3 regions of the Romboutsia sp. 1001713B170131_170501_G6 genome follow, and region 1 is predicted to be linked to each of the others. Evidence: riboswitches for the same ligand, from Rfam matches in the RefSeq annotation. Region 1 holds a riboswitch; each other region holds the start of a gene.
What was found. A riboswitch is a leader RNA that binds a small molecule or an ion and turns the genes downstream of it on or off. The one in region 1 is predicted to bind thiamine pyrophosphate.
Positions count from the first base shown of each region.

Region 1 (3,432 bases):
ACTCAAATTAAACACCTACTTCACTTAAAAATCCAGTAAGAGGTGAAGATGCATTTGCAAAATTGCTTACTCTTCCTGTTTTAGCTAAATATGCTTCTCTTCCACCTTCAACTGCTAATTTGAAAGCATTCGCCATTTTTATAGGGTCGCCTGCACTAGCTATTGCAGTGTTTACAAGTACTGCTGCTGCCCCCATTTCCATAGCTTCCATAGCTTGAGATGGTTTTCCAATTCCTGCATCTACTATTATTGGTATATCTAATTCTTCTATCATTATTTTTATCATTTCTTTCATTTTAAGTCCCCTATTAGAACCTATTGGTGCCCCCAGTGGCATAACTGCTGCTGCCCCTGCTTCTATTAACCTTTTTCCTGCATATAAATCTGGGCTCATATATGGAAGAACTACAAATCCTTCATCAGCAAGTGTTTTAGTTGCTTTTATAGTTTCTTCATTATCGGGTAATAAGTACTTTGTATCACTTATTACTTCTATTTTTATAAAGTTTCCACATCCCATTTTTCTAGCTATTCTTGCTATCCTAACAGCTTCCATATGATTAGTCGCTCCTGATGTATTAGGAAGTATCGTCATATTGTTAGGTATATGTGATAGTATATTTTCTTCTGTATTGTCTAAGTCTACTCTTCTTAATGCCATAGTTATTATTTCACTGCTACTTGACTCTATCACTCTTGGTAACATATCATTTGAACTATATTTTCCCGTTCCTATTAAAAGTCTACTATTAAACTCATGTCCATTTAATATTAATTTATCCATTTTTATCCCCCATCTAATCTTATTTGTCTTCTATCAATATTTTTGTTGCTAAATTAGCCATGTGATTAGCACATATAGCCACCCTTGGTGCCATAAGCCCATCACCTTCTTTAGCTTCATTTATCTCATCTCCACATATATAAAATTTGTCTCTAATTTTTCTTGTTTTTATTATGTTAGAATCATAATATCCTGCCATTCCAGATGAGGATATTAAATATTTATCTCTCATTTTAGTTAAAATGTTATTTGCAATTTCTGCTTTGTACTTTGGATTATCAAAAGCCTCTATTATTATATCTACGTTTCCAAATTCATGTATATTTGCTGAATCTATTATTTTGTTTATAGTTTTAACTTCTATAAATGGATTAATATTTTCTATATTATTTTTAAGTGCCTCGGTTTTATATTTTCCTATATCACTTATAAAATATTGTTGTCTATTTAAATTAGATGGTTCTACTATATCAAAGTCTGCTAATATTAATGTTCCTACGCCTATCCTAGCTAAAGATATAGCTATATTTGAACCCAATCCACCAATACCTAATATTGCTACTTTTCCATTTTTTAATTTGTAGTGAACATTTGGAGTATGTCTGCTAACCATAAGATTTTCTAATTCTTCAAATTTTGGAATTTCACCCCTTTTTATTAATGTAACTCTATCATTTTCATATAATTCTAAATCTACACATGCATCTACTGGATGACCATTTAATATTATTATCTCTGCATCTTTTTTATATTTTTCTTTAACTTTATCTACTGTAACTATATCTTCATCAATATTTACAAGTAGTTCATTTATAAAAAGTTGCATCTTATCCCCCTCCAACAAACCTTATGACTTCTATAACATCTTCTTCTCTTAGTATATAGCTATCGTATTGATTATTTTCAATTATGTTTAAATTTATCTCTACTACTACTCTATCTTTTTTTACCCCAATATCTTCTAATAATTTTGATATTGTCATACCTGATTTAAATTCAAACTCTTTCCCATTTACCTTCACTTACATTTCCTCCTTTTAAGGATTATCTTTTATAAGATATAAAAATAATTATATAAATTTAACTTTAATGGCATTAAAAAAGCACTCTCTTTTTATAGAGAGCGCCTTATTTAACTAAAAATCTAGGTACATTAAAATATACGAGCTTCCCTACGTAAGAATTATCTTAATCAGGTTCTTAGAGTCTGAAAGTTATGGCTTTACTTCTCAGCTATCCAATCATAGCTCCCCTAGCTTTTATTTATTTTTACAAGTTGAGTGTAGCACAATGTATTTTCATAATCAACAAATTATTAGTTTATAAATAAACTATATATATATTTATTATACGAATTTTATTTAATTTCCCTATTAAATTAGTTAGATTTCTTATGTATAATAATTATATAGTTATTCAATAATTTCAATATACTTTGAATTATTCTATAAATTAATTCTTATAAAAAATTCGGAGGCGAAAAAAATTGATTTCAAAAGATACAAAGTACTTTTTTGTAGTACTAATACTTTTTTGTATAATTGGATTTACAGTAACTATATCTACAACACAACTCAATATTTTAATATATGGTTCTCCTATTTTTATGTTATTTTATGCACTTTCAGGGTATTCTCCTGCTTTAGCTGGATTAATTACCGCTAAAAAGTTTTTGTCTAAAGATGAATTTGATAGATTTTTAAGGAACTGTATAAATGCAAACAGGAGTTTAAAGGAATATTTATATGTTATTATTGCCACTTTAATACTTTGGACCGTTCCATATATAGTAGTTGAAATATTTAGAGGATATGGTGCCTTACTAAAATCTCCACTAATATTTTTAAGTTGGTTAACTCCTATAATGATATTTGGGGGAGGATTAGAGGAAATAGGATGGAGAGGTTTTTTACTTCCTAAATTACTAAAGAAATATTCTCCTTTTAAAAGTTCTCTAATAATAGGTGTTATTTGGTCCTTATGGCATCTACCTTTATGGTTTGTAGTTGGTACACCACAACAACATACTAATTTTATTCCATTTGCTCTTAGTTGTATTGCTTCATCTTTTGTACTTACTTACATATACATGGAAACTAATAGCATTTGGCTTTGTATATTATTTCATGCTTTAGATAATGCTTGTTCTTATGTATTTGAGTATGATGTGGATTTACATATAATTATAGCTCTAGCAACTTGTCTAGCTGGTTTTATTATATTTTATATATCAAAAAAATGTATAAAACTAAAATCTAAATAATTCAAGTTATGTTAATAATAATAAGCTATTTTTTAATAATAAAAAACGTATTGAAAATTTCAATACGTTTTTATTATTAAATGTTTATGGTATTACACTTGTTCTATAAGGCCATATCCATCATGTCTTTTATATACAATACTTGTTTCATTTGTTTCTATATTTCTAAATACAAAGAATTGATGTCCTAATAAATTCATTTGAACAATTGCATCTTCTGGAGTTATTGGCTTGTCCATTTTAAATTGCTTTCTTCTTTTTATTACATCGTCATCTAAATCTATTTCTTCATATTCCTCTATATTATCAAATCTTATACTTTCATTTTTTCTATTTCTTCTTATCATTTGTGTTTTATATTTTCTAAGCTGTTTATAAAGCTTAT
Region 1 covers NZ_JADPFC010000003.1:34,286-37,717, forward strand. Annotated here, with positions in the region: gene thiH (2-iminoacetate synthase ThiH) at 1-6, opposite strand, end outside; gene I4U89_RS08915 (thiazole synthase) at 8-784, opposite strand; gene thiF (sulfur carrier protein ThiS adenylyltransferase ThiF) at 804-1,610, opposite strand; gene thiS (sulfur carrier protein ThiS) at 1,612-1,806, opposite strand; TPP riboswitch at 1,937-2,048, opposite strand; gene I4U89_RS08930 (CPBP family intramembrane glutamic endopeptidase) at 2,271-3,047, shown strand; gene hpf (ribosome hibernation-promoting factor, HPF/YfiA family) at 3,140-3,432, opposite strand, start outside.

Region 2 (3,432 bases), on a different contig from region 1:
TTGATGGTGTTTGGTATTGGAATATTTCACAACATAAATTAGACATTTTAATTTTACCAACGTCTTTTAATATATGTTCTCTATTTGCAGTATCTAAAAATACAACATATGGGTATCCACTTTCTTGTTGCATCTGTGCTATCTTTGTTAACATCTTTCTAGGATTTATTTCTTTTTTTCGTATATCTTCATCATTTTTTAAAATATCGTACCATTTTTCCATATCCATCTCATCAAGATGTATATTATATTTTTTATAAACAGAATGAGGATAAAATGCATACGCTACCTCATTTTTTTCTGCTAATTCCATAAACTTATCTGGTATTAATGCCCCTAAGGATAATGATGCTAGTCTTATTTTTTCATCTGCATTTATCTTTTTGGTATCCATAAGTAATTCAAAATCTGGATGAAATACACTTAAATATACAGCCCCTGCACCTTGCCTTGCTCCCATCTGGTTAAAGTAGGTAAATGACTGTTCTAGCATTTTTGCAACCCCTACCACACCACCAGCTGCACCTTCTATATCCTTAATAGGGTCTCCCGAAGCTCTTAATCTTGATAAGTTAAGCGCTACTCCACCACCTATTTTTGATAGATGATTTGATGATGATATTGCATATGATATACCTTCTGTACTATCTTCTATAGATATCAAAAAGCACGATACCATTTCTCCTGCCCTAGCTCTACCTGCATTTAAAAATGTAGGTGTTGCTGGTTGAAATTCTTGTTTTATTAGCTTTTCTGCTAATTTTTTTACTAAGTTTTTATCACCATTTCCAAGTGCTAAAGATACTATTAGTACTTTATCATTATAGCTTTCTAATATTTCCTTATTATCATTTGTTTTAAGTGCATAGTTTTGATAAAACTTATTTGCACTCATATATGAGTTAAATTTAAATCCATAGTTTTTTATAATTCTTTCTATTTCTTTTATAAAGTCTATATCATATTTTTCTATTACTTCTTTAGAATAGTAATTATTTTCTATTAAATATTCTAACCGTTCTTCAAGACTATTAAATATCTTTGTTCTAGGTTTTATATATTCATTTATATAACTGTATAATGCTTCTTTATCTTTTTCTAATTGATATTTTCCTTCTTTATTTTTTATTATGACTTGATTATTTAGTTCTATCCAGTTCATTTTTCCCACCTTTTATTTAATGTTTTTCTAATCATTATCTACCACTTATAGATATAATATTTAAACCTAATACTATATATTGTATATACACCAATAAAAGTATTCTTAATCTATTATTATATTTTATTTTTTTTATTCTTTTTAATATATAGTTTTTTCAACACATATGGCATTGATTTTTTTATAATTACTATATATATTTACAAATAATATTTATTATGGTATTCTTAAATTAAGTGGGAACTTATATTTTATATAAGTATTACGCTAGCCCAAATAAAGGCACCTATCTTTTGATAGGTGCCTTTCCGTTTTTATAAGTATAAAAAATTTCTTTACAATACATAAATAAAGAACTACAATGTTTTTGAAAAGATATCTAACTAACTAGGGGTGCCTTTTGGGCTGAGAAATGATAAATTCATTAACCCTTCGAACCTGATGTAGTTTATACTACCGTAGGAAAGTTACTTTTGTGTTTATTAATAGCTATAAAACAAATATAGTCTATTTATTAATACATATTTTAAGAAGCTTTGCCTTATGGTAAGGCTTTTTTTATTTATTAAAATATAATAAGGGGGATTTTAATATTATGTATACTACTCAAATGGATGCTGCTAAAAAGGGGATAATTACTAAAGAAATGGAAATAGTAGCAAAAAAAGAAAATATGGATGTTAATATTTTGAGAGAGCTAATATCTAAAGGTAAAGTAGCAATACCTGCTAATAAAAATCATAAATCTTTAAATCCTGAAGGTGTAGGCGAAAAACTAAGAACTAAAATAAATGTAAATTTGGGTATATCAAAAGATTGTTGTGATATTGATGAAGAAATGAAAAAGGTTAATTTAGCATTAGATATGAAAGCTGAAGCTATAATGGACTTAAGTTCTTTTGGTAAAACCAAAGAATTTAGAAAAAAACTTATATCATCTTCTAATGCTATGATAGGAACTGTTCCTATATACGATGCTGTTGGTTTTTACGATAAAGAATTAAAAGATATAACTGCTAAAGAATTTTTAGATGTAGTAAGAAATCATGCAAATGATGGTGCAGACTTCGTTACTGTACATGCTGGTATAAACAAAGAAACTGCATCTGTTTTTAAAAGAAACAAAAGACTTACTAATATAGTATCTAGAGGTGGTTCTTTAATGTATGCTTGGATGGAGCTTAATCAACGTGAGAACCCTTTTTATGAATACTTTGATGAATTACTTGATATATGCGAAGAATATGACTTAACATTAAGCCTTGGAGATGCTCTAAGACCTGGGTCTATAAATGACTCTTCAGATGCTTGTCAAATAAAAGAATTGATGATATTAGGTGAACTTACTCTAAGAGCATGGAAACGAAATGTTCAAGTAATAATAGAAGGTCCTGGACATATGTCATTAGATGAAATCGAGGCTAATATGTTACTTGAAAAGAAACTTTGTCATGGTGCACCATTTTATGTGCTAGGTCCTATAGTTACAGATATAGCTCCTGGATATGATCATATAACAAGTGCTATTGGAGGTGCCTTAGCTGCTAGTTATGGAGCTGACTTTTTATGTTATGTAACTCCAGCAGAACATTTAAGGCTACCTAACTTAGATGATGTTAAAGAAGGTATTATAGCTACTAAAATAGCTGCTCATGCTGCAGATATCGCAAAGAAAATTCCTAAATCTAGAGATATAGATAATCAAATGAGTAAAGCTAGGCAAGAGCTTAATTGGGAGAAAATGTTTGAACTTGCTATTGACCCACAAAAAGCTAGAAGATATAGAAACGAGTCAACTCCTAAACATGATGATAGCTGTACAATGTGCGGTAAGATGTGTTCTATGAGAAATATGAATAAAATAATGAGTGGTAAAGACTTAAATTTATTAAGAGAAGATAATTAGTTACATACTTAATTTAATATTATAAATATCTATTATATTCTTTGCATAACTAAGTTTCATCATATTTTAATGATTTACAAAAGAATACATAAAGTGGTATACTGTCCTTTATAAATATATATTTTGGGAGGAATATTAATGGCATTTATAATATTAATATTAGGTTTTATTTTCCTTATAAAGGGTGCTGACATATTTGTCGATGGTGCTGCTTCAATTGCTAGAAAATTTAATGTTCCAGCTATGGTTATAGGTCTTACTATAGTAGCTATGGGTACATCTGCACCTGAAGCCGCAGTAAGTATTACATCATCATTAGCAGGACAAAATGATATGAGTGTTGCTAACATCGTAGGCTCTAACT
Region 2 covers NZ_JADPFC010000004.1:233,481-236,912, forward strand. Annotated here, with positions in the region: gene nrdE (class 1b ribonucleoside-diphosphate reductase subunit alpha) at 1-1,162, opposite strand, end outside; TPP riboswitch at 1,542-1,644, shown strand; gene thiC (phosphomethylpyrimidine synthase ThiC) at 1,755-3,068, shown strand; gene I4U89_RS11205 (calcium/sodium antiporter) at 3,207-3,432, shown strand, end outside.
Region 2: another riboswitch for thiamine pyrophosphate. It lies ahead of thiC (phosphomethylpyrimidine synthase ThiC); the one in region 1 lies ahead of thiS (sulfur carrier protein ThiS).

Region 3 (3,432 bases), on a different contig from region 1:
AACTAGATGTACTAGATGGATGAGGTACTATTAATTATTATTGCATGGAGTGCAATATGCTTATATCTAGAAAAAAGATATTAACTAAAGAAGAATTAGAAAGTAAAGATATAGAAAATAAAGAATAAAAATGCCTAGAGGAGATATCTCCTTTAGGCATTTTTATATAAATGTACATTACTATTATATGCTATTTTTAATTATTATCTATTTCTCTTCTTGGTATAGAATATTTTATATCATTTTCTATTTGCTCTAAATACTTTTCATCCTTTGGAGCAACAAATAGACAAGTATAGCCCTTTTCCCCAGCTCTACCAGTTCTACCTATACGATGTATGTAGTCTTCTGAAGTTTCTGGTATATCATAGTTATATACATGAGTAACACCAGTAACATCAATACCTCTAGATGCAACATCAGTAGCTATAAGATATTGTATATCTGCATTTCTAAAAGATTTCATAATTCTTTCACGCTTTGATTGAGGAATATCGCTGTGAAGTTTAGCACAATTATAACCTCTTTGGCAAAGTGCTTCATCTAAAGCATCTACTCTTCTTTTAGTTCTACAAAATATTATAGCTAAAAAAGGATTATCTTTATCAAGAACAGAACATAGTGCATCTTGTTTTCTTCTATCTGTAGTTTCTACAACTTCTTGATTTATATTTTCAAGAGTTATTTCTTCTTTTTCTATAGATACAACAACAGGATCTGTCATATATCTATAAGCTAATTTTTTAACTTGTGAGTTCATAGTTGCTGAAAAACATAAAGTTTGACGCTTTTTAGGAACTTCTTTTAATATAGCCTCAACTTCATTTTTAAATCCCATAAATAACATTTGATCAGCTTCATCTAGAACAAAAGTTTTTAATTTACTAAGGTTTACAGTTTTTCTATCTAAATGGTCTAAGAGTCTTCCAGGTGTAGCTATTATAAGATGTATATCCCCTTTTAATTTTTTTAATTGACCTGCTATATCTTTTCCACCATAAGCAGATAATACATTTATATTTTTACCTTTTGAAAGTTCCATAGCTTGTTCAGTTATTTGAATAGCCAACTCTCTTGTTGGTGATAAGATAAGCGATTGAACATAGCTAGCTTTTGGATTTATATTTTCAAATATAGGAAGCAAAAAAGCTAGGGTTTTTCCAGTACCAGTTTGAGCTTCTGCTATAACGTCTTTTCCAGATTTAATAAATCCAATACTTTCACTTTGTATAGGTGTGGGAGAAGTTATCCCCTTATTTTTAAGTACATTTACGATTTCTTCGCTAATTCCAAGTTCTTTAAAATTCATTATATATTACCTCTTAATATCTTTATAATTTGAGCAACGGATTTGACCGAAGCGGATTATTTATTTATATTTTCCATATTAATAAATAATATCATATAGTTATAATTAATACTAATAATATTATTTATTAATACAAAATATTATTGTTAGTTTTATATATTAATGGGTATTAAATAAATAGTAATATGTATAAATATACAGAACATTTTATAAATTATAATTAAAGTTGATTTATTTGAAGTATAGAAATATACTATAAATATAAAATAAAATATTTGCTAGGGGTGCCGAAAGGCTGAGAGACGAAATGTTAACCCTTGTACCTGATCTGGATAATACCAGCGTAGGAAAGCTTGATAATATATTATTATATTATATATTAAATTAGAAATTAAGGCTATATTCCAATGTTGGGGTATAGCTTTTTAATTGCAAAAATATATGATATTGAAGTTAATTGAGAAGATAACAAGCTTTAGCAAATTAAATATTTAATAAATAAAAGGGAGAGAATCATATGAGAAATTACAAAGTACCTACACTGACAATAGCAGGTTCAGATTCATCTGGTGGAGCGGGTGTACAAGCTGATTTAAAAACATTTAGTGCAATAGGAACTTATGGTATGAGTGTTATAACAGCTATAACAGCCCAAAACACTAAAGGTGTATTTATGGTAGAAGACTTAAGTAAAGAGATAATTAAAAAACAGATAGAAGTTGTATTTGATGATATACGTCCAAAAGCTTTAAAAATAGGTATGGTATCTAGTGAAGAAATAATAAAAGAAATAGCAAAAACTTTAGATAAGTATAAGCCAGAAAATTTAGTAATTGATCCGGTAATGATTTCAAAGAGTGGATATTCATTACTTAAGCCAGAAGCAAAAAAAAGTATGATAGATTATCTTATACCAATGGCTTACATAATAACACCAAATACACCAGAAGCAGAAGAAATAACAGGTATTAAAATAAATTCAGTTGAGGACATGAAATTAGCAGGTCAAAAAATACTAGAATTAGGGCCAAAGTTTGTGCTTATGAAGGGGGGACACCTAGACGGTGATGCTGTAGATATACTTATAGGTAAAGATGTATTTGAAGTATATAAGAGTGAAAGGCTGAATAGAAAAAACACACATGGAACAGGATGCACACTATCTTCAGCAATAACTGCACACTTAGCCTTAGGATATGATATATGTGAAAGTGTAAAAAGAAGTAAAGAGTATATAACTAATGCAATAAGATATAGTTTTGATATAGGAAATGGAGTAGGACCAGTTCATCATTTTTATGAAATAGAAAACTTACAAAACTAATATTTAGGGGGATAGAATATGTATAGTTTAATAAATAAAGTAAAAGAAGTTAATCCATTGGTGCTTCATTATACTAATGAAGTTACTATAAATGATTGTGCTAACATAACATTAGCACTAGGAGCAAGTCCTTTAATGAGTTTTTCATATGAGGAAGTAGAAGAAATAGTTCAGGTAGCAAGTTCAGTAGTTATAAATATAGGTACTATGAAATCTTCTAACTTAGAATTATTTTTACAAGCAGGTAAAATGGCCAATAAGTACAATAAACCTGTTATACTTGACCCAGTAGGAGTATTTGCTACAAAAACTAGGGCAAATTTTGTAGAGAGATTATTAAATGAAGTAAAATTCACTGCAATAAAAGGAAACATAGCTGAAATAAAATATATAGGTGGATTTGATGTTAAAGGTAAGGGTGTTGACTCTTTTGATGATGACAAAAATATTGATGAAGCTATAAAAAAGATTGCCAATAAATTAGAATGTGTAGTTTGTGCAACTGGAAAAGTAGATAGTGTAACTGATGGGAATAGAATAATAAAAATATATAATGGAACGAGTAAGTTAAAGTCTATAACAGGTACAGGATGTATGAGTGCTAGTTTAATAGGATCATATCTTGGATGTACAAATAAAACTTTAGAGGCTATTTCTATGGGAATAATGACTATGAGTTTGTGTGGACAGCTAGCAGATAAAGAAAATATATCTATAGGAAATTTCAAAGTTGAACTTATGAATAATGTATATGACTTAGATGAAGAAAAGCTAAATAAATTTGGAAAGGTTGAGATTA
Region 3 covers NZ_JADPFC010000001.1:377,189-380,620, forward strand. Annotated here, with positions in the region: gene I4U89_RS01850 (DEAD/DEAH box helicase) at 197-1,309, opposite strand; TPP riboswitch at 1,580-1,676, shown strand; gene thiD (bifunctional hydroxymethylpyrimidine kinase/phosphomethylpyrimidine kinase) at 1,827-2,633, shown strand; gene thiM (hydroxyethylthiazole kinase) at 2,652-3,432, shown strand, end outside.
Region 3: another riboswitch for thiamine pyrophosphate. It lies ahead of thiD (bifunctional hydroxymethylpyrimidine kinase/phosphomethylpyrimidine kinase); the one in region 1 lies ahead of thiS (sulfur carrier protein ThiS).